DNA from 4 places in the Streptomyces sp. NPDC001027 genome. Region 3 is predicted to be linked to each of the others. Evidence: riboswitches for the same ligand, from Rfam matches in the RefSeq annotation. Region 3 holds a riboswitch; each other region holds the start of a gene.
The links. Region 3 has a riboswitch for cobalamin ahead of cobN (cobaltochelatase subunit CobN). Riboswitches for the same ligand answer to the same signal wherever they lie in the genome.
Positions count from the first base shown of each region.

Region 1: another riboswitch for cobalamin. It lies ahead of ABT300_RS41040 (ABC transporter substrate-binding protein); the one in region 3 lies ahead of cobN (cobaltochelatase subunit CobN).
Region 2: another riboswitch for cobalamin. It lies ahead of ABT300_RS36265 (CbtB domain-containing protein); the one in region 3 lies ahead of cobN (cobaltochelatase subunit CobN).
Region 4: another riboswitch for cobalamin. It lies ahead of ABT300_RS38735 (ribonucleoside-diphosphate reductase subunit alpha); the one in region 3 lies ahead of cobN (cobaltochelatase subunit CobN).

Region 1 is NZ_JBEPBI010000380.1:147-4,968, forward strand. Features, by position in the region: partial or broken gene ABT300_RS41035 (serine/threonine-protein kinase) at 1-1,101, opposite strand, end outside; cobalamin riboswitch at 1,484-1,609, shown strand; gene ABT300_RS41040 (ABC transporter substrate-binding protein) at 1,700-2,740, shown strand; gene ABT300_RS41045 (FecCD family ABC transporter permease) at 2,737-3,801, shown strand; gene ABT300_RS41050 (ABC transporter ATP-binding protein) at 3,798-4,679, shown strand; partial or broken gene ABT300_RS41055 (histidine phosphatase family protein) at 4,773-4,822, shown strand, end outside.
Region 2 is NZ_JBEPBI010000246.1:64-5,967, reverse strand. Features, by position in the region: gene ABT300_RS36280 (ATP-binding protein) at 16-453, shown strand; gene ABT300_RS36275 (PP2C family protein-serine/threonine phosphatase) at 500-1,828, opposite strand; gene ligA (NAD-dependent DNA ligase LigA) at 2,091-4,250, shown strand; cobalamin riboswitch at 4,410-4,570, shown strand; gene ABT300_RS36265 (CbtB domain-containing protein) at 4,601-4,822, shown strand; gene ABT300_RS36260 (CbtA family protein) at 4,843-5,601, shown strand; partial or broken gene ABT300_RS36255 (histidine phosphatase family protein) at 5,646-5,904, opposite strand, start outside.
Region 3 is NZ_JBEPBI010000346.1:140-5,897, reverse strand. Features, by position in the region: gene cobN (cobaltochelatase subunit CobN) at 1-3,218, opposite strand, end outside; cobalamin riboswitch at 3,253-3,404, opposite strand; gene cobG (precorrin-3B synthase) at 3,450-4,736, shown strand; gene ABT300_RS40125 (precorrin-8X methylmutase) at 4,733-5,404, shown strand; partial or broken gene cobI (precorrin-2 C(20)-methyltransferase) at 5,401-5,758, shown strand, end outside.
Region 4 is NZ_JBEPBI010000303.1:1,518-7,421, forward strand. Features, by position in the region: gene ABT300_RS38735 (ribonucleoside-diphosphate reductase subunit alpha) at 1-2,091, opposite strand, end outside; cobalamin riboswitch at 2,217-2,352, opposite strand; gene ABT300_RS38740 (GNAT family N-acetyltransferase) at 2,405-2,911, opposite strand; gene ABT300_RS38745 (NACHT domain-containing protein) at 3,054-5,904, shown strand, end outside.

The DNA of each region.
Region 1 (4,822 bases), on a different contig from region 3:
TTTCTTGCTGTTTCCGTTTCTGCCTCCGCCCCCGCCCGCACCTCCCCCTGCGCTTTCGCAGTCGCTTTCGGGAGTGCCGTGCGTCGGCCGCTCGACGGCCGGGTGGGCGGCCCTGTGCCCGGCAGGTCCGGACGGCCCGGCGACGGGCTCCTCGGCCGGCGCCGGCGGCGCGAAGCCTCCGGGCCGCGAGACCGGGTCCGGCGGCACGGGGCGGTCCAGCTCCCGCACGGCCGCCTGGTGGGAGGCGACCATGGCGGCGACGGGCGCCGGCAGCCAGCCGTCCGTCAGCACCTGTTCGGCGCCGCCGGGAGCGCAGGCCGCGGAGAGCCGGTCGGGGTGGATCCTCAGGGCCGGGTCCTTGGCGTGACAGAGGCTGATGATCTTGTCCAGCGGTTCGGGCACCAGGCTCAGGTCGGGCGATCCGTGCGCCACCTGGTAGAGCAGCGCAGCGCCCACCGCCCCGCCGAACGGCGAGCGCCCGGACGCGGCGAACGCGAGCACCGACCCGAGGCAGAAGACGTCGCCCTCCGGGCCCATCGGATCGCCGGTGGCCTGCTCCGGGCACATGTAGTCGAGAGAGCCGAACAGGGTGCCGGAACCGGTGAGTTCATAGCCGTCGCGGGCGCGCACGATGCCGAAGTCGATGACCCGCGGGCCGTCCGCCGCGAGCAGCACGTTGGACGGTTTGAGGTCACGGTGCACGAGCCCTTCGGCGTGCACGGCGGTCAACGCCTCGGCCACGCCCGCGCCCAGTGCGAGCACCGTCTCCACCGGCAGCGGCCCGTGCGCGGCGACCGCCTCGGCCAGGGTGGGGCCGGGCACATGGTCGGTGGCGAGCCAGGGCGTCTCGTCGTCCGGAGCGGCGTCCACCACGTGCGCCGTGTAGGGGCCGCCGACCGCCGCCGCGGCCGCCACCTCCCGCCGGAAACGGATGCGGAAGTTGTCGTCGTCCGCCATCTCCGGACGGATCACCTTGACGGCGACGACGCGGCCGGCCCACGACCGCGCGAGATAGACCCGGCCCATGCCGCCCGCACCGAGCCGGGCCAGGAGCCGATACGGCCCGAGTTGCTCGGGGTCTTCTGGACGCAGTGGCTGCATGCCCTCGGCCGCCTGTTCTCGGTGGTGACGGGCTGAGATCCCGCCCAGGCTGCGGGGAAGGCCCGGTGGGGTCCGGACCACAGACTAGGCGCTGGAACGGCGGGCGGGAGCACGTCCTCACATGCGGGTTCACCCACCTCGAAGTAAGTGCCTGGCCGTCTTCCGCTTCCGCAGCGTTCATATGACGTCCGGTCAGAGATCGGGTGACACGTGCTTTCCCTGCGGGAACAGTGCGCGATGAGCAACAAGTGCACGATGAAAGCACATACCGGGCCGAAGACCTCCGATGTGCCGAAGGTCACCCCCGTCGGGGCCCTCGACGCCTGTGGTAGCTTGCCGAGGCCAGTCGTACTCGTGCGCGCCCCCGGGGCGCGCGGGGGTCAGGGAATCCGGTGGGAATCCGGAGCTGACGCGCAGCGGTAAGGGCGACGGGCGGGGCTTTCGGCCACTGGACGCGCATGCGCTCCGGGAAGGCGCCTCGCCCGGGTGACCCCGAGTCCGAAGACCTGCTGGCGGCCTCCGGTGTCGCAGACCGGCCGGAGGAGCGCACCGTACGACCGGGCTTCGCGCTTGAGCCCTCGACGCCGAAGGAAACTCCGTGCCGTTCGCACGTCCCGTCGCTCCTGCCGTCCTGTTCCTGGCAGGAGCCCTCCTGGCGACCGGCTGCGGCGGCTCCGCCGCCTCCTCCGACGGTCCCGCCGACAGCCACGCGGCCGGCCGGCCGGTCACGCTCGACAACTGCGGACAGCGGGTCCGGATCGACACGCCCCCTCGGCGGGCGGTCTCCCTCAACCAGGGCACGACGGAGATCATGCTCTCCCTCGGGCTCGCGGACCGGATGGCGGGTACCGCCACCTGGACCGACCCGCTGCCCAGGAGCCTCGAGAAGGCCGATGCCCGGGTGAGGCGGCTGGCCGACGACGCGCCTTCCTTCGAGAAGGTCCTGGACGCCGAACCCGACTTCGTGGCCGCCTCGTTCGCCTCCACGCTCGGCAAGGGCGGAGTGGCCACGCGTGCCCAGTTCGACAAGCTCGGGATCCCGACCTATCTCTCCCCCTCCGACTGCACGGGCAAGGACAACAGCGGCGGCGGCGACGGCGTCCGCACGAAGCCGCTGACCATGGAGGCGGTCTACGGCGAAGTACGCGACCTGGCCCGGGTGTTCGGCGTCGAGAAACGGGGCGAGGAACTGGTGGCCGACCTCAAGTCCCGGGTGGCCAGGGCCGCTTCGGGACTCGATGCCAAGAACGTCACACTCCTCTACTGGTTCGCCAACTCCCAGTCCCCCTACCTGGCCGGCTGCTGCGGCGCCCCCGGCGTCATCACCCGCGAACTCGGCGCGAAGAACGTCTTCGACGACACCGAACAGGAGTGGCCGCAGGTCAACTGGGAGACCGTCGCCGACCGCGACCCGGACGTCCTCGTGATCGGCGATCTGACCCGCAGGCAGCAGACGGCCGAGACCGCGGCCAAGAAGATCGCGTTCCTGGAGTCCGACCCGGTCACCCGGAACATGACCGCGGTGCGCGAGAAGCGGTACGTCCTGCTGTCCGGGCAGGCGATGAACCCGACCGTGCGCACCGTCGAGGGCGTGGAGAAGGTCGCGGCGGCACTGCGCGCGTACGGCCTCGCGCGATGACCGCCGTCGGCCCGGCGGCCGCCGCCGCTCCTGCGGCGGTGGCGGCGCGGGGGCTGCGCCAGGTGCTGCTGTGGGCGGCCGGGCTCGCGCTGCTGTGCGCGTCCGTCGCCGTGGCGATCACCATCGGTCCGGCCGACATCGCGGTCCGGGACGTGTTGTCCACGGTGGCCGCCCATCTCGGCCTCGCCGAAACCGGGTTGACGCCGTTGCGGGACGGCATCGTGTGGAATCTGCGGCTGCCGCGCACGCTGCTGGCCGCGGTGTGCGGAGCCGGGCTCGCCGTGTGCGGGGCGGTGATGCAGTCCCTGCTGCGCAACCCGCTCGCCGACCCGTTCGTCCTCGGGATCTCCTCCGGCGCCTCGACCGGCGCGGTCGTGGTGGTCGTGCTCGGCGCGGGCGGCGGGGCCCTGTCGGTGTCCGGGGGCGCGTTCCTCGGTGCGGCGGTCTCCTTCGCGCTGGTGCTGCTGCTCAGTCACACGCTGGGCGGCGCCACGGACCGGGTGGTGCTCGCCGGGGTGGCGGCGATGCAGTTGTTCTCGGCGCTCACCTCGTTCGTCGTCATGACGAGCGCCGACGCCGAGACCACCCGCGGCGTCCTGTTCTGGCTGCTCGGCTCGCTCAGCGGGGCCGGCTGGGCGGACGTGGGGGCGGGCGGGGCGGTGCTGGTCGGGGTGCTGCTGGTGTGCGCGGGGTACGCGACGACGCTGGACGCCTTCGCGTTCGGGCAGGACGCGGCCGCGTCGCTGGGCGTGCACGTGGCCCGCACCCGGCTGGTCCTGCTCTGCGCCACCGCCCTGCTGACGGCCACGCTGGTCAGTTCGGCGGGGGCGATCGGCTTCGTCGGACTCGTGCTCCCGCACGCGGCCCGGGCCCTGACCGGTCCCGGACACACCCGGCTGCTGCCGGCCACCGCCCTGGCGGGGGCGGTCTTCCTGGTGTGGGTGGACACCCTCGCCCGCACCGTCCTGGACCCGCAGGAGGTGCCGGTGGGCGTGGTGACCTCGCTGATCGGCGTCCCGGCGTTCGTCCTCGTGCTGTACCGGACCAGGAGCGCGCGATGACGGGGACCGCCGAGGGCGCCGGCCTGCGCGGCGACCGCCTCGCCTACACGGCGGGCGGTTCGCTGATCCTCGACGGAGTCGGTCTCGCGCTGCGCCCGGGAACCGTCACCGGTCTGCTCGGCCCGAACGGTTCCGGCAAGTCCACGCTGCTGCGGCTGCTCGCGGGCGTCCTCGCCCCCGCCTCGGGCGTGGTCACCCTCGACGGCCGTCCGCTGACGCAGGTCGGGCGGCGGGCGGTCGCCCGGCGGGTCGCCGTCGTCGAGCAACAGGCCGACACACAGGTGGCGTTGAGCGTCCTGGACGTCGTGCGGCTGGGCCGGGTGCCGCTTCGCCGGGCCTGGGGCGCCGCCTCGGCGCAGGACGAGGCCGCGGTCCGTTCCGCGCTGGAGCGGACCGGCCTCGGCGACAAGGCCGGCCGGCTGTGGCACACCCTCTCCGGCGGGGAGCGCCAGCGCGTCCAGATCGCCCGCGCGCTCGCCCAGCAGCCGCGGGAGCTGCTGCTGGACGAGCCCACGAACCACCTCGACATCCAGCACCAGCTCGCGTTGCTGGACCTGATCACCGAACTCGGGCTGACGAGCGTCGTCGCGCTGCACGATCTGAACCTGGCCGCGATGTACTGCGACCGGGTCGTCGTCCTCAAGCAGGGCAGGGCGGTGGCCGCCGGCACACCGCAGGAGGTGCTCACCGAGGCGCTGATCGCCGACGTCTACGGGGTGCGGGCCGTCCTCACCCGCGACGGACCCGACGGCCGCCCGCACATACGCTTCCTGGGCGCCCTGCCCGCCGCGCCGAAGGGGGAGCGCCACGACGGAGAACGACACGACGAGGTCCGGCAGGACGAGGTGCGGCAGGACGAGGTGCGGCAGGACGGCTAGGGCGGGGGCCGGCGGTGCCACGCCCCCGCACTGCCGTGCCCTGTGCGCCGTAGCAACCCCTATGTTCGAGACCGCAGCAGAAGGAGCCGCCCCGTGACCGTCCGTGTCGTGTTCGTCTCGCCCGCGACGAGTTCGTCGCTGCG
Region 2 (5,904 bases), on a different contig from region 3:
CGGAAGGCGACCACCGTGTCCCCCCACGCGACCTCCCCCCAGTTCTTAGACACTTGGAGCCCGGACCGGACCCACTGGCTCGAACTCCCGGCGCACCGCTCCAGCGTGTCGATCGCCCGCCGCTCCATGACGGCGTGGCTGACCGCGTGGCGGCTGCCGGGCGAGCTGTGCGCGGACGCCGTCCTGCTGGTCTCGGAACTGGCCACCAACGCCGTGCGGCACACGCTCGGCGCCCGGTTCCTGTGCGGGGTCGGCCTGGTCGCCGAGGGATGCCTGCGCCTGGAGGTGCACGACCACGACCGTACGGGCCGCGGCCTGCCGCGCTGCGAACCCGGCCCCGACGACGAGGGCGGCCGCGGCCTGCTCCTCGTGGAGCAGCTCTCCCAGTCCTGGGGCGTGGACCGGTCACGGCTCACCGGCGGCAACGCGGTGTGGGCGAATCTGGCTGACTGAGCGCCCCTCACGGGCGGGCGCGGGCGCTCCCGGCGGCGGCCCGGCGTCAGCGGCCCGCCGGCGTCAGCTCGGCGAGCAGCAGGGTGCGGTCGTCGGCTCCGGCCGTGCCGGACGCCGCGTGCAGGAGCCGTCGGCACAGGGACGGCAGCGCGTCCCGCGCGTCGCCTTCCACGGGTTCGACGGCCGCCGCGTCCACGGTGCGCGCGAGGCGGGTGATCTCGTGGTCGATGTCGGCGTCGCGGGTCTCGACCAGGCCGTCGCTGTAGAGGACCAGCAGGGCGGGCTCGGGCACGCTCAGCACGGTCTCCTCGTAACTGCCCGCGCCCAGTCCGAGGGGCAGCCCCGCCCCGGCCAGCGCGACGGGAGCCGTCCGGCCCCGCGGACCGCGCAGCAGCGGGGGAGGGTGGCCCGCCCCCACCAGGGTGCAGGTGTGCCGCCGGGCGTCCCACTCCGCGTAGATGCAGGTGGCGAAGGAGACGCCCGGCGAGTCCCCGGCGAGGGCGTCGAGCCGGCCGACGAGGTCGGCCGCGGATATGTCCAGTGCCGCCAGCGTCCGCGCGGCGGTGCGGAGTTGGATCATCGCGACGGCCGACTCGGGACCGTGTCCCATCGCGTCCCCGACGATCAGACTGACCCGGCCGCCGGGCCGCCTCAGCACATCGGACCAGTCGCCGCCGACGAGGTTGCCGTGCCCGGCCGGCAGACAGCCGTGGACGGCGCGGCAGCCTCCGAACTCCTCGGCGGCGCCGGACGGCAGGCTGTTGCGGATGGCGAGCGCGGTGCGCCGCTCACGCTCGTACCGGCGCGCGTTGTCCAGGGCGACGGCGGTCCGCGCGGCCAGCGCCTCCGCGGCGGTCACGTCCGCCGTGCAGAACGGCGGCCGTCCCGGTCCTCGCGTGCAGTTGACGAAGCCGATCGGTTGGTCCCGGAGCCGCAGCGGGAGCACCAGGAACGACGTCACGCGCAGCAGGTCGCCGGCGCGCGCGTCGTCGTCGCCCGGACCGACGAGCCGCCCGGACGTGTGCGGATCCACCGCGTCGAGCAGCCGCGCCCGCCCGTCGGCGAGGGCCCGGGCATAGGGCGTCCGGCGGGAGTGGGCGACCATCTCGCCGACCGGCAGCGCGGCCTCCCAGTCCGCCAGCGCGCCGGGCCCGACGCGCAGCGCCGTCCGGCGCACCTCGACGCGGGGCGCGTCCGTGCGCAGGCGGGCGTTCTCCTCGAGACGCCAGCGCTCCAGCAGGTACACGGAGGCCGCGTCGCAGAACCCGGGGGTCAGCGCGTGCACGAGATGGTCGGCGGTCAACCGCAGGTCGAGTTCCGTGCCGATGACGTCGGCGGCGGGTGAGAACGCCGACCGGCGGGGAGAGGGCAGCACGGCGGACGGGTCGGGAGTGGCGCTGCGCGGTTCGTTCCGCAGGGTCGTGCCTTTCCAGTGGGGATTCCGGCCGCGCGACGGGGTCCGGGGGAGCCGCCGCGCACCCTCGCTCACTATATGATGACGCGTCAAATCAACTGATCCAAAAGCCAGTTGTGAAGATCGCCGCCACCATGACGACGTACCGCGGGCAACCGGTCCGAGCCGCCCGGGGCGGCTTCGCCGGCGGCGCTCCAGGGCGTTGTCAGTGGTGGCGGGCAGGATGACCGGCATGACAACACGTGGTGCAGTGATCGGGGACGCCGCCGCCTACGCGCAGGCGGTCGAGGACGCGGTGAAGGCGTCGGCGGCGTACTACTCCGCCGGCACGTCGGGCCTGGACGACGACGACTACGACCGTCTGGTGCGGTCCATCGCGGCCTGGGAGGCCGAGCACCCGGAGCAGACGCGGGCCGACTCCCCGACGGGGAAGGTCGCCGGCGGGGCCGTGGTGGGCGACGTCCCGCACACGGCGGCGATGCTGAGCCTGGACAACGTGTTCTCGCCCGACGAGTTCACGGCCTGGACCGTCTCGCTGGCCAGACGCATCGGCCGCGAGGTCACCCGGTTCAGCGTGGAGCCCAAGCTCGACGGCCTGGCCATCGCGGCCCGCTACCGGCAGGGCCGGCTCACGCAGCTCGTCACCCGGGGCGACGGGACGGCCGGGGAGGACGTGTCGCACGCGATCGGCGCCGTGGAGGGCCTGCCGACCGAGCTGGCGCAGCCGGTCACGGTGGAGGTGCGCGGCGAAGTCCTGATGACGAACGCCCAGTTCGAGCACGCCAACGAAGTGCGCACCGCGCACGGCGGAGCGCCGTTCGCCAACCCCCGCAACGCCGCCGCGGGCACCCTGCGCGCCAGGGAACGCGCCTACACCGTCCCGATGACGTTCTTCGGCTACGGCCTGCTGCCCCTCGCCGACAGCGACCCGGCGTTCGCCGAGCGTCTGCGGGAGAGCGCGCACAGCGACCTCATGACCGAGGCCGCCGCGCTGGGCGTGAACACCACGGCCGCCACCGCCGTGCCCGGGGTCACCGCGACCACCGTCGAGGAGGTCCTGACCCGGGTCGAGGAGACGGCCGCACTGCGCGCGACGCTGCCGTTCGGGATCGACGGGATCGTCGTCAAGGCCGATCTGGCGGCCGACCAGGCGGCCGCCGGATCCGGCTCGCGGGCCCCGCGCTGGGCGATCGCCTTCAAGCTGCGGGCCGTGGAGAAGATCACCCGGCTGCTGGCGGTGGAGTGGAACGTGGGCCGCACCGGCGTCATCGCGCCGCGCGCCGTCCTGGAGCCGGTGGAGATCGAGGGCTCCACCATCACCTACGCCACCCTGCACAACCCCGCCGACATCACCCGCCGCGACCTGCGCCTCGGCGACCGGGTCATGGTCCACCGGGCCGGTGACGTCATCCCGCGCATCGAGGCGCCCGTAGCCCATCTGCGCACCGGCGAGGAACAGCCCATCCCCTTCCCCGAGACGTGTCCGCGGTGCGGCTCGGGCATCGACGCCAGCGAGCAGCGCTGGCGCTGCGAGAACGGCCGCGACTGCCATCTCGTCGCCTCCCTGTCCTACGCCGCCGGGCGCGACCAGCTCGACATCGAGGGCCTCGGCCGCACCCGGGTCGTCCAGCTGGTCGACGCCCGACTCGTCGGAGACCTCGCCGACCTGTTCACGCTCACCCGTGAGCAGCTGCTGGGCCTGGAGCGGATGGGGGAGACCAGCACCGACAACCTGCTGGCCGCGCTCGCCGCCGCGAGGGCGCAGCCGCTGTCGCGTGTGCTCTGCGCGCTCGGCGTCCGCGGCACCGGCCGTTCGATGTCGCGGCGCATCGCCCGGCACTTCGCCACCATGGACTGTCTCCGCGCCGCCGACGCCGACGCGATCCGGCAGGTCGAGGGCATCGGCGCCGAGAAGGCCCCCTCGATCGTCGCCGAACTCGCCGAACTGGCCCCGCTCATCGACAAACTCGTCGCGGCCGGGGTGAACATGACCGAGCCGGGCGCCACCCCGCCGGCGCCCCGGACGACCGAGGGCGCGGACGAGGGCGGAGGCGAGGGCGGAGGCGACGGCGCGGAGGGTGCGGAGGGCGCCGACGAGGCGGGCCGTCCGCTGGCCGGGATGACCGTGGTCGTCACCGGCGCGATGACCGGAGCCCTGGAGAAGCTGAGCCGCAATCAGATGAACGAGCTCATCGAACGGGCCGGCGGCCGCTCCTCCTCCAGCGTCTCCGGGAAGACCTCTCTCGTGGTGGCCGGGGAGGGCGCCGGATCAAAGCGCGCCAAGGCCGAGGCCCTCGGCGTCCGCCTCGCCGCCCCGGACGAGTTCGCCGCCCTGGTCGCAGGCCTCCTCACCCCGGACGCCGGCGCCCCGTCGTCGGTGTGACGGTCGTCCCGGCAGCCGTCCGCCGCCGCCCGGCGCCGGTCGGCCCGGCGATCAGCACCCGACCCGGCCGGCGATCAGCGCCGATCGGCGCCCGATCAGGGCGGTGATCCGCGCCACTTGGTCGCGGAGAGCGACGTCACGCCAGGTGGTGCGGTATTGGCCAGGCGCGCGACACGCGGTACCGTCGCTCTGATATCGACGACGTCAGCACGGAAGCCGGTGGAAATCCGGCACGGTCGCGCCACTGTGAACGGTGGGCTCCTCCTCGGGAGCGCATCGAGAGTCAGACCCGGAGCCGTCGTCCTGTGCACCACCGAGATGGGACGCGAACTCCCAGAGGAGGCCCTGCCATGGCGCAGCATGTCGCCCAGCCGACCCCCACCACCCCTGTGGTCCCCGCCAAGTTGCCGCTGAAGGACATCGCCCCCTGGGCCGTCTTCTTCGGCGTCCTGATGCTGGTCCTGCTGTACTTCGTCGGCGCCGAACAGGGCGCCACCTCCGTCGTCTCCGGCGAGGGAGTCCACGAGTGGGTGCACGACGCACGCCACCTTCTCGGCTTCCCCTGCCACTGACGAGGGACGCCGCACACTCGATGAACTCCGCAACGGTAAGAAACCTGCTCGTCCGCGGCATGCTCGCCGGCCTCGCGGCCGGCGTGCTCGCCCTGGTCGTCGCCTACTTCCTCGGCGAGCCGAACGTCGACAGCGCGATCGGCTTCGAGGAGTCCCACGCCCCCGCGCACGAGCACGAGGTCGAACTCGTCTCCCGCAGCCTCCAGTCCACCGCGGGCCTCGCCACCGGCGTCCTGGTGTACGGGGTGGCCCTCGGGGGCATCGCCGCCCTCGCCTACTGCTTCGCGCTGGGCCGCGTCGGCCGCTTCACCCCCCGGGCCACGGCGCTCCTGCTCTCGGGGGCGGCCCTGCTCACCGTGTACGTCGTCCCGTTCCTCAAGTACCCGGCCAATCCGCCCGCGGTCGGTGACCACGACACCATCGCCAAGCGGACCACCCTGTACTTCCTGATGATGGTGCTCGGCGTGCTCCTCGCGGTCGCCGCCGTGATCGCCGGCAGGCGGCTCGCACCGCGACTGGGCGCCTGGTACGCCACGGTCGTCGCCGTCCTCGGCTTCACCGTCGTGATCGGGCTGGCCTACGCGTTCCTGCCCTCCGTCAACGAGGTGCCGACGGACTTCCCGGCGGCCCTGCTGTGGCGGTTCCGGCTCTCCTCGCTCGCCCTGCAGATCACGATGTGGGCGGGCTTCGGCCTCGTCTTCGGGGAACTGGCCGAACGGCTGCTGAACCCGAAGCCCGCCGCGATCCCCGCGGGGACGGCGGTGACCGCCTCGCGGTAGCCGCGGGCTCCGTCCCGGAGACCGACGATCGGGCGGACGCGACCTCAGGCCGTCTCCGCCCGATCCAGCGGGAGCCCCAGCCGCAGGTTCCAGCGGCCGCCGCGCCCGCTGACGGAGGTCGCCGTCAGCGGCGGCACGTCCAGCCGCCAGAACGCCGTCGCGGGCGCCCCCAGCACCTGCACCGCCGCGGCCCGTACGACCTCCGGCTCCACGACGGCCAGGACGCGTCCCTCGCCGTCCGCGGCCGTCTCCAGCCAACCGGCCACCCGTGCGCACAGATCCCGCACGGACTCCCCGCCGTGG
Region 3 (5,758 bases):
CGGACCGTCTCGGGGCGGGTCGAGTCGCCGATGTACGCCTCCGGGGCGGTGCCGCGCAGGGCCCGGACGGTGGCGACCATGCCGCCGTGGTACTGGAAGTAGTCGTCGGAGTCGGCGATGTCGTGTTCGCGGGTGTCGGTGTTCTTCGCGGCGACCGCGATCCGCCGGTAGGCCGTCTCCATCTCCTCGCGGGCCGGACGGCCGTCCAGTTCGCGGCCGTAGGCGTAGCCGCCCCACACCGTGTAGACCTCGGCGAGGTCGGCGTCGGTGCGCCAGTCGCGGGAGTCGATGAGCTGGAGCAGACCGGCGCCGTAGGTGCCCGGGCGGGAGCCGAAGATGCGGGTGGTGGCGCGGCGTTCGTCGCCGTGCGCCGCCAGGTCTGCGCCGACGTGCGCGCGCACGTGGTTGACCTCGGCCGGCTCGTCGAGCGAGGCCGCGAGGCGGACGGCGTCGTCCAGCAGGCCGATCGTGTGCGGGAAGGCGTCCCGGAAGAAGCCCGAGATGCGCAGGGTGACGTCGATGCGCGGGCGGCCCAGCTCCTCGTACGGGACGGCCTCCACACCGGTCACCCGGCGCGAGGCGTCGTCCCAGACGGGGCGGACGCCGAGCAGCGCGAGGGCCTCGGCCACGTCGTCGCCGGCCGTGCGCATGGCGCTGGTGCCCCACAGCGACAGGCCGACGGAGGTGGGCCACTCGCCGTTGTCGGCGCGGTAGCGCTCCAGGAGCGAGTCGGCGAGGGCCTGCCCGGTCTCCCAGGCGAGGCGGGAAGGGACGGCCTTGGGGTCCACGGAGTAGAAGTTGCGGCCGGTCGGCAGGACGTTGACCAGGCCCCGCAGCGGGGAGCCGGACGGGCCGGCCGGGACGAATCCGCCGTTCAGTGCGTGGACGACGTGGTGGAGTTCGGCGGTGGTCGCGGCGAGGCGCGGGACGACCTCGCGGGCGGCGAACTCCAGGATGGCGGTGACCTGTTCGCCGTGCTCGTCGGGCACGGAGTCCGGGTCCCAGCCCAGCTCCTCCATCCGCTCGACCAGGGCGCGGGCCTTGGCCTCCGCCTCGTCGGCGGTGACCCGGGTCGCGGCCGACTCGTCGAGGCCGAGCGCCTCGCGCAGACCGGGCAGGGCCGTGGCGCCGCCCCAGATCTGGCGGGCGCGCAGGATCGCGAGGACGAGGTTGACGCGGTCGGCGTCGGCCGGCGGGTTGCCGAGGACGTGCAGGCCGTCGCGGATCTGGGCGTCCTTGACCTCACAGAGCCAGCCGTCGACGTGCAGCAGGAAGTCGTCGAAGCCGTCGTCGTCCGGGCGGTCGGCGAGGCCGAGGTCGTGGTCGAGCCTGGCGGCCTGGATGAGGGTCCAGATCTGGGCGCGGATCGCCGGCAGCTTCGCCGGGTCCATGGAGGAGATCTGGGCGTACTCGTCGAGGAGTTGCTCCAGCCGCGCGATGTCGCCGTAGGAGTCGGCGCGGGCCATCGGCGGGACGAGGTGGTCGACGAGGGTGGCGTGCGCGCGGCGCTTGGCCTGGGTGCCCTCGCCCGGGTCGTTGACCAGGAAGGGGTAGACCAGGGGGAGGTCGCCGAGGGCGGCGTCGGGACCGCAGGCGGCGGACAGGCCGGCGTTCTTGCCGGGCAGCCACTCCAGGTTGCCGTGCTTGCCGAGGTGGATCATCGCGTCCGCGCCGAAGCCGCCGTCCTCGGCCCGCGCGGCGATCCAGCGGTAGGCGGCCAGGTAGTGGTGCGAGGGCGGCAGGTCCGGGTCGTGGTAGATGGCGATCGGGTTCTCGCCGAAGCCGCGCGGGGGCTGGATCAGGATCAGCAGGTTGCCGAAGCGCAGCGCGGCGAGGACGATGTCGCCCTCCGGGTTGCGGCTGCGGTCGACGAACATCTCGCCGGGCGGCGGGCCCCAGTGCTCCTCGACGGCCGAGCGCAGCTCCTCGGGCAGGGCGGCGAACCAGCGGCGGTAGTCGGCCGCCGGGATCCGCACCGGGTTGCGCGCCAACTGCTCCTCGGTGAGCCAGCCCTGGTCGTGGCCGCCCGCCTCGATGAGCGCCCGGATCAGCTCGTCGCCGTCGCCGGAGGCCAGCCCCGGCACCTCGGCGTCCGTCCCGAAGTCGTAGCCCTCCTCGCGCAGCCGGCGCAGCAGGGCGACCGCGCTGGCGGGGGTGTCCAGGCCGACCGCGTTGCCGATGCGGGAGTGCTTGGTGGGGTAGGCGGAGAGCACCAGCGCGAGACGCTTGTCGGCGGGCGGGACATGGCGCAGCCGGGCGTGGCGTACGGCGATGCCGGCGACGCGGGCGGCCCGCTCCGGGTCGGCGACATAGGCGGGCAGGCCGTCGGCGTCGATCTCCTTGAAGGAGAACGGGACGGTGATCAGCCGGCCGTCGAACTCCGGGACGGCGATCTGTCCTGCCGCGTCCAGCGGGGAGACGCCCTCGTCGCTCGTCTCCCAGTCGGTCCGCGAGGAGGTCAGGCACAGCGCCTGGAGGATCGGGACGTCCAGGGAGGTCAGCGCGCCCGCGTCCCACGACTCGTCGTCGCCGCCCGCCGAGGCGTCGGCGGGGCGGGTGCCGCCCGCGGCGAGCACCGTGGTGACGATGGCGTCGGCGGCGCGCAGTTCCTCGATCAGCTCCGGCTCGGGGGCGCGCAGGGAGGCGACGTACAGCGGGAGCGGCCGGGCGCCGGACGCCTCGACGGCGTCGCACAGGGCGTGCACGAAGGCGGTGTTGCCGCTCATGTGATGGGCCCGGTAGTAGAGCACGGCGACGGTCGGGGCCCCGGGGGCGCCGGCCGGCGCCGGCCGCTCCAGCGGACCCCAGGTGGGGGCGGACGCCGGGGCGTCGAAGCCGTGGCCGGTGAGCAGGACCGTGTCGGAGAGGAACCGGGCGAGCTGCTCCAGGTTGGCGGGGCCGCCGTGGGCGAGATAGGCGTGGGCCTCGGCGGCGATGCCGACGGGGACCGTGGAGGCGGCCATCAGCTGGGCGTCGGGGGCCTGTTCACCGGTCAGGACGACGACCGGGCGGCCGTCGGCGAGCAGCAGGTCGAGGCCGTCCTGCCAGGCGCGCACCCCGCCGAGGAGGCGTACGACGACGAGGTCGGCGCCGTCGAGGAGCGCGGGGAGGTCGTCGAGGACGAGCCGGGCCGGGTTGGCGAAGCAGTACGGGACCGGGCCGGCGGCGGCTCGGGCGCTCAGCAGGTCGGTGTCGGACGTCGACAGCAGCAGGATCATGGGGCGTCGGCCTTCCTCGGGGTGTCCGCGCCCCGGGCGGTGTCGGACGGCGGGAGTTCCTGACTCACCCGGCTTCTGAGGGCCGGGCTCACAGTGGCGGGACCGCGCCGGATTCGCACCGGGCTTCCTCCCCTGTCGCCGTCGTGGCGATGGCGGACCGGATGATCCACCGCCAGCATAGTAAGGGGCGGGGGAAGAGGGCACAGGCATACCTCCCAGGTGGACGTGGGTATGCTCGCCGCCATGTCCTCGGCTGACCTCCGTCCAACGTCCCAGGCCACAGCGGTCTCACGGGACCGCGGTGACGCCTGCCCCGGGGCTTTGCGGCTGCACGCGGCGGACGACGGGGCGCTGGCCCGGGTCCGGGTGCCGGGCGGGGTGCTGAGCGTCCGTCAGGCCGAGGCGCTGGGCGAGGCGGCCGGGCGGCTGGGCGACGGGGAGATCCATCTGACCTCGCGCGGCAACGTGCAGCTGCGGGGCCTCGCGGACGGCTGCGGCGCGGAGCTCGCCGACCTGCTGGCGGCGGCCGGGCTGCTGCCCTCCCCCGGACACGAGCGGGTGCGCAACATCGTCGCCTCGCCGCTGTCCGGCCTCGACGGACGCGGCCTGCGCGATGTCCGGCCCTGGCTGTCGGAGCTCGACGCGGCGCTGTGCGCGAGCGGGCCGGCGCGGGAGTTGTCGGGCCGGTTCCTGTTCGCCCTGGACGACGGGCGCGGGGACGTGGCCGGGCTCGGCGCCGACGTGACGCTGCGGGCGACCGGCGACGGTGCGGTGCTCGCTCCGGGTGCGGTGCGGGTGTCCGCGCGGGACGCGCCACGGGCGGCGCTGCTGGCGGCCGAGACGTTCCTGCGGGCCGTCCGGGAGTCCGGCGGCGGAGTCTGGCGGGTGGCCGAACTCACCCTGCCCGAGGGCGTGCTGGCCGAGCGGGTCCGCCGCCGCCTGGCCGCCGAAGGCATCGGCGGGTCGTCCCTGACGGAGGTCGCCCCCGTCCCCGACGCGCAGGGGCCCGCGCCCGGCGTCGTCGGCGACGCCCTGTCCGCGCACGTGCCCCTCGGGCGGCTCTCCGCCCGCCAGTGGCGGGAGTTGACGCGGGTCGCCGAGACCGAGCTGCGGCTGACCCCGTGGCGCGGAGTCGTCGTCCCCGCGCCGGGCCGGGACCCTCGGCAGCGGGCCGAGTCCCTCGCGCGGCTCGCCGCCGCCGGACTCGTCACCGATCCGGACTCGCCGTGGCCGCGCGTCGGCGCGTGCGTCGGGCGGCCCGGGTGTGGCAAATCCCACGCCGACGTCCGGGCCGACGCGGCCGACACTGTCGACGCGGCCGGCGCCTGCCCCCTCCCGCTGTACTGGTCCGGCTGCGAACGGCGTTGCGGACACCCACACGGCGACCGGATCGACGTGGTCGCCTCCGCGGACGGCGGCTACCGGCTGACCGCCGTGCGGTCGGGCCGTCCGACGGGCGCCGCAGCGATGACCGACCCCGACCACCTCGCCGCCGCCCTGGCGGCGATCACCTCATGAGCCGTACCACCATCGAGAGCAGCGAGACGAACACCGTGAGCAGCTACGACTACGAGAAGGACGGTGCGGTCATCTACCGCCGGTCCTTCGCCACCATCCGCGCGGAGTCCGACCTCGAAGGACTGCCCGCCGACGTCAGCCAGGTCGCGGTCCGGATGATCCACGCCTGCGGGATGGTCGACCTCGTACGGGACCTGGCGTACACGCCGTCCGTCGTCGCCCGCGCCCGCGAGGCGCTGCGGGCCGGCGCGCCCGTCTTCACCGATGTGCAGATGGTGGCCAGCGGCGTCACCCGACGGAGGCTGCCCGCCGAGAACGACGTGCTGTGCACGCTGTCCGACCCGAGCGTGCCGGACCTTGCCGCGCGGCTCGGCACCACGCGCACCGCCGCCGCGCTGGAGCTGTGGCGGGACCGGCTCGAGGGCTCGGTGGTCGCCGTCGGCAACGCGCCCACCGCCCTGTTCCGGCTGCTGGAGATGATCGAGGAGGGCGCGCCGCGGCCCGCCGCCGTGATCGGCGCGCCGGTCGGGTTCATCGGCGCGGCCGAGTCCAAGGACGCCCTGGCGGCGAACACGCACGGCCTGGACTACCTGGTGGTGCGCGGGCGCCGTGGCGGCAGCGCCATCGCGGCCGCCGCGCTCAACGCGATCGCGAGCGAGGAAGAATGAGCGGCAAGCTGTACGGCGTCGGGCTCGGCCCCGGCGACCCGTCCCTGATGACCGTGCGGGCCGTCGAGGTGATCGGCGAGGCGGACGTGATCGCCTACCACAGCGCCCGGCACGGCCGGTCCATCGCCCGCGCGATCGCGGCGAAGCACCTGCGCGCCGATCACGTCGAGGAGCGGCTGGTCTACCCGGTCACCACGGAGACCACCGACCACCCGGGCGGCTACCAGGGCGCGATGGACGAGTTCTACGCCGAGGCGGCCGCCCGGCTCGCCGCGCATCTCGACGCGGGGCGCACGGTGGCGGTGCTCGCCGAGGGCGATCCGCTGTTCTACGGCTCCTACATGCACATGCACA
Region 4 (5,904 bases), on a different contig from region 3:
CTGCGGGATCTCCCACGCCGTGCGGTACAGGGCACGCGTCTCGGCCGGGATCCACGCGAAGCCCTGCACCGAGCCGTTCGCCTCGCGCAGCGCCTCACGAGTGCGGGCGTCCCACACGCCGAGCTCCTTGAGCTCCTGCACCAGGTACGAGTTGACCTGGAGGAACTCGCCGGACAGCGTCTCGCGCTTGAACAGGTTCGACACCTGCGGCTCGATGCACTCGTACACGCCCGCGATGGAGGCGATGGTGGCGGTGGGCGCGATGGCGAGCAGCAGGGAGTTGCGCAGCCCCGTCGAGGCGATCCGCTCGCGCAGCGCCGCCCAGCGCTCGGGCCAGGCGAACTCGACGCCGTAGTGGTCCGGGTGCAGCACGCCCCTGGCCGTGCGGGTCTTCTCCCAGGCCGGCAGCGGGCCGCTCCGCTCGGCGAGGTCCGCGGAGGCCTCGTAGGCGGCGAGCATCACGCGCTCGGCGATGCGGGTGGACAGCGCCTTGGCCTCGGGCGAGTCGAAGGGCAGCCGCAGCTTGAAGAAGACGTCCTGGAGGCCCATCGCGCCCAGCCCGACCGGACGCCAGCGCGCGTTGGAGCGGCCCGCCTGCTCGGTCGGGTAGAAGTTGACGTCGACGACGCGGTCCAGGAACGTGACCGCGGTGCGGACCGTCTCGTCCAGCCGCTCCCAGTCGATGTCGCCGTTCGTCGTGTCGACGAACGCGCCCAGGTTCACCGAGCCCAGGTTGCACACCGCGGTCTCGCCGTCGTCCGTGACCTCCAGGATCTCCGTGCAGAGATTGGAGGAGTGCACGACATGGCCCGGCTCGGCCGTCTGGTTGGCGGTGCGGTTGGCCGCGTCCTTGAACGTCATCCAGCCGTTGCCGGTCTGCGCGAGCGTGCGCATCATGCGGCCGTACAGGTCGCGGGCCTGGATGGTCTTCTTGGCCAGACCGGCGGCCTCGGCCCTGCGGTAGGCCGCGTCGAACTCGTCGCCCCACAGATCGACCAGCTCGGGCACGTCGGCCGGGGAGAACAGCGACCACGGCTCGTCGGCGTTGACCCGGCGCATGAACTCGTCCGGGATCCAGTGCGCGAGGTTCAGGTTGTGCGTACGCCGGGCGTCCTCGCCGGTGTTGTCCCGCAGCTCCAGGAACTCCTCGATGTCGGAGTGCCAGGTCTCCAGGTAGACCGCCGCCGCGCCCTTGCGCCGGCCGCCCTGGTTCACGGCGGCGACCGAGGCGTCCAGGGTCTTGAGGAACGGCACGATGCCGTTGGAGTGCCCGTTGGTGCCGCGGATCAGCGAACCCCGGCTGCGGATGCGGGAGTACGACAGACCGATGCCGCCGGCGTGCTTCGACAGCCGGGCCACCTGGTGGTAGCGGTCGTAGATGGAGTCCAGCTCGTCCAGCGGGGAGTCGAGGAGGTAGCAGGACGACATCTGCGGGTGCCGGGTGCCGGAGTTGAAGAGCGTGGGCGAGGACGGGAGGTAGTCCAGCCGGCTCATCAGCCGGTACAGCGCGGCGACCTCGTCCAGGGCGCGGGACGTGTCGTCCTCCGCCAGACCGGCGGCGACGCGCAGCAGGAAGTGCTGGGGCGTCTCGACGACCTTGCGGGTGATCGGGTGCCGCAGCAGGTAGCGGCTGTGCAGGGTGCGCAGTCCGAAGTAGCCGAAGCGGTCGTCGGCGGCGGAGTCGATCAGCGCGTCGAGCCGGGCCGCGTGCACGCGCACGAACTCGGCGGTGCGGTCCGCGATCAGGCCCTCGCGGCGCCCGACGGCGATCGACTCGGTGAACGACGTGACGCCCTGGGAGGCGGCCTCCTCGACGATGCCGATCGTCAGCAGGCGGGCCGCCAGCTTCGAGTAGGCGGGGTCCTCGGAGATCAGGCCCGCGGCCGCCTCCGTGGCCAGCTCGCGCAGCTCCGCGGTGATCTCGGAGGCAGTCCGCGCAGACCGGCCGCGCAGCGCGGCGGCCGCGACCCGGCCGGGGTCGGCGTCGGGCAGGTCGGCGGTCAGCTCGGTCAGGGTCCGCAGCAACGCGGTACCGGGACCGTCGGTCTGCAGCTCGGTGACTGAGGCCGGTTCGGCTGGCGCGATGGTCACGTGGGGGCTCTCCCTCGCTCGGCAAGGGGCCTGGCGGAGGGCAGGGGGCAGCACACGAGCGCGCGGGGGCGTCGCGTCCACCGGCCCACTCCACGAGGCCCGGACGTCAGGGCACCCGGACCGGACGGCCGGGCGCGCTGTCGACAGGACCTCGGACTGAACAGGCGTGCCCATACGGGTAGGGATGCACGCGAGTACACCGTTGCGGGACAGTTCCGGATTCGCACCGGATTCCCCTGCAGCGACAGCGAGCATGAGCATACATCTTGTGTTCACCCGTCACGCCACCCCCAGATGTTGTGTCGGGATGGTTTCAGAGGGTCAACTCATAGGTGAGGAGAGTGAGGTCGTCCAGGTGCGGCACGGGATTCCAGTCCCGCTCGGGTGTGCGGACGAAGCCGAGACGTTCGTAGATGCGGTGTGCGGTGTGCATGCTGCGCTGGCTCGACAGGACGACGGCCGTGCAGCCCTCCGTGGCCCGCGCCCGTTCCAGGCAGGCCCGCACGAGCGCCTCGCCGGCGCCCCGGCCGCGGGCCGCGTGCGCGACCGCGAGCGCACGGATCTCGGCCTCACCGGGCCGCGCGATGTCGGCGACCGGGCCGGGACCGGCCACGAAGGTGACGCCGCCGAGGAGCCGGTCGCCGTCCACGGCCACCAGCACCTCGGCGGCGGCCGCCCGCGCGGCGACGTCCTTCAGCACCGGCAGATACGCGTCCTCCTCACCGAAGTCGAGGAGCCCGTCCTGGAGATAGGCCTGCGCGGTGATGTCACCGAGGGCCCGGTACTCGCCGGGCGCGGCCCGCCGTATCGCGATGTCCATGGCCCCGAGTCTGCCGGACGCCCGGGTTGCGCAGGCCGTCGGGAGTGATTCCATGGAAGGAGCCGTCGGCGCCGCGTCGATCCTCTGCCCCGCGGGTCCTCCGTACCGGGGAATCCGTCCCGGAACGCGCAAGGAGAACGCCATGACGAGGGTCGTCCGCCATCCGCCCGGCAAGGAGCGACCGCGCGACGCGCCGATGGCCACCCTGCCCTTCCGGCGCGCGGGAACCAGCTTCGGACGCGGCCTCGTCGGCCGCTGGCACTCCCTGACGATCCGTCTGGAGGCCCGTCGCGGCGTCGCCCGCCCCAAGAAATGGCGCCGATGGCTCTCGTACGCCAACGTCACCCGGGCGATCTGGCTGGTCGCCGTGCTCGCGGTGCTCGCCTGGGTGGGGGAGGGCGTGTTCATCCTCGTCACCCACGACACGACCGGCTTCGAGAAGTGGCGTCAGCAGAACCAGGGCTTCGAGATCGTCTCCCGGTTCGTCGGACCGGTCCTCGCCGCCTCGATCGCCGCCGCCCTCTTCCTGTTCTGGTGGTACCGCTGGACCAAGCGGCGCTACCTCACCAAGGCGCTGCGCGATCCGCGCCGGCTGGTGCCCACCGCCGGATACGACACCCGCGAGATCGTCGGCCGGGAGGACATCGCCCAGGTCATCGCCGAGCGGCTGCGGGAGCGCGACACCCGGCGGCCGTATCTGCTCGTCGGCGGCGTCGGCGCGGGGAAGACCGCCGTCCTCGTCCGGCTCACCGAACTCCTGGCCCGCCAGAACGCCGTACCGGTGCCGATCAGGCTGCGCGACGCGACGGACGGCGCCGACCTCAACTTCGAGCATCTGGCCAGGCAGCGGTTCGCCCAGGAGGCGCCCAAGGGCGTTCTGGCCCGCAGCAAGACCGACCGGGTGTGGCAGCAACTCCTCGCCGACGACAAGCCGGTCGTCCTCGCCGACGGCCTGGAGGAGGCCCTGCTCGACGACGGCCGGCAGCAGAACCGGGACAACGTCATCCGGCGGGCCATCGAGCGCGCCCGCGAGGAGAAGCTGCCCCTGGTCATCGCCTCCCGGCCGCACAGCCCGCTGGAGACCACCTCCGCCGCGATCGTGGTGCTCGAACCGCTCAGCGAGGAGGCGGCGCTGCGTTTCGTCGAGGCGGACGTGCCGGAGACCGACGAGCGCCGGGTGGACTGGATCGTCGAGACGGCGGAGGTGACCGAGTCGCCGGTCTACCTGCAGATCGCCCGCGAACTCCACCGGCGGGGACTGCTGGAGCACGACCGCCCCGAGGACGACCCGCCGAGCGTCCTCACCCGCAGCCGCGACCGCGCCGCCCTGCGGCTCTGGCTGCTGGAGACGTGGGCCGAGGGGCTGTGCGAGGGGAAGCTGCGTGAGGACGTCGCGCTGACCCCCGACGAACGCCGCGACACCCTCGAAGTGGTCTGCGCGCTGGCCTGCGTCGGACTGCTCCAGGACACGCTGGAGGTCGGCTTCGCGGAGCTGCTCGACCCGGACGTCCTGCACCCCGGCCCGGCCCGGCGCGCCCGGGTCCGGGCCGAGCGCCTGTTCGCCGGCCGCGGCTTCGACCAGTACGGCAAGCGCGACCACACGCTGTCCGACTGGGACCGGCAACAGATCTGGGACACGCTGTGCGAGCGTCTCGGCGAACCGGAGCGCAGACGGCTGCGCGAGGGCAACATGGACCAGTGCCATGCCGTCCTCGCCCGCTTCGCCGCCCACGCGAGCAGGCTCAGACTGGTGGAGGGCCTCGAGCACAGGGTCCGTTTCCCGCACAGCATCGTCCAGGCCTACTTCGGCAGTCGCGTGCTGAGCCACCTCGGGGAGCGGGGCGCCGGGGACCTCACGGAGCAGGCGCTGCAGCCGCCCGGACCCAGCCGTGAACTGCTCATCGCACTCGTCCTGATGTCCCGGCGGCGGGCGGCGGACCCTTTGGACCGCAGGCGCGGCGTGCGGGCCGAGGTGCGCAAGGAGATCGCGGAGCGGATCCGGCGCGCCCCCGTGCGGGGCCGCCCGCTCGCCTCCCGGCTGTGCGCCGCCGCGGGCCGGCGCACCGACGACCCCAAGGCCCTGGACCTCTATGCGGCCGCCCTGGAGATCGAGAGCGCCGAGGCCGACCCGAGGCACCTGGGCGACATCGTGCGGGCGGTGCGCCGGCACTGGCCCGGGATCAAGGGCGACCGGCGCACCCTGAGGGACGCCAAGCACAGGGTCCTCAAACAGCTGGGAGCCGCGTTGCGGGCGGTCTCCGACCGGATCGACACCACCCCGCTGTACTGGGAGCTCTTCCAACTGGCCGTCCGGGAGCCCTCCTACTCCATCCGCCTGGTCGTCGCCCAGGAGTTCGGCACCGGCGGCAACGCGGCGTTCGCGGTGATCCGCGAGCGGGTCGGCCTGAACAGCGACCCCGTCCAGGAGTACAACGACCGGCTCGACAGGCTGAGGGCCTGGAAGAGACGGGAGTACGAGACATGGGCCGCGCGGATGGGACGGGCACGGGCGGTCCGCGCGGCTCCGGGAGGCGCGCCCGAGGAGGACGTCGGGCGGCTCCAGGAGGACCGCAAGGAGCTGAACCGGCGCTACCGGCAGCAACGGGTCGATCTCTTCCGGGAGTTCGTGATGCGGGCCTGGATGCTCCCGATGCTCCTCGGCTCCGTCGACGAGGCCCATCGCGACGAGGCCCGGGAACGCCTCACCAAATGGCTGCGCCACCTCGACCCGAAGTTCACCGGCGGATCCCCCGATCTGCCGCTCGCCCTGGAGGCGGCGCTGGCCCAGGGATTCAAGTACGCGGCCAACCGCCGCCACCGCCACCCGCAGACGTACCGGGGAGGCCGGGACGACCTGATCCGCCAGGCGGAGACCGTGCTGCAGCAGTCACGCTGCTGGTACGCGCAGCTCAGCCTGCTTCAGGCGCTGTGTCTGTGGGAGCTCCCGGACCTGGCAGGCGGTCGCTCCGACGGGCGGCAGCCCCTCCAGCAGA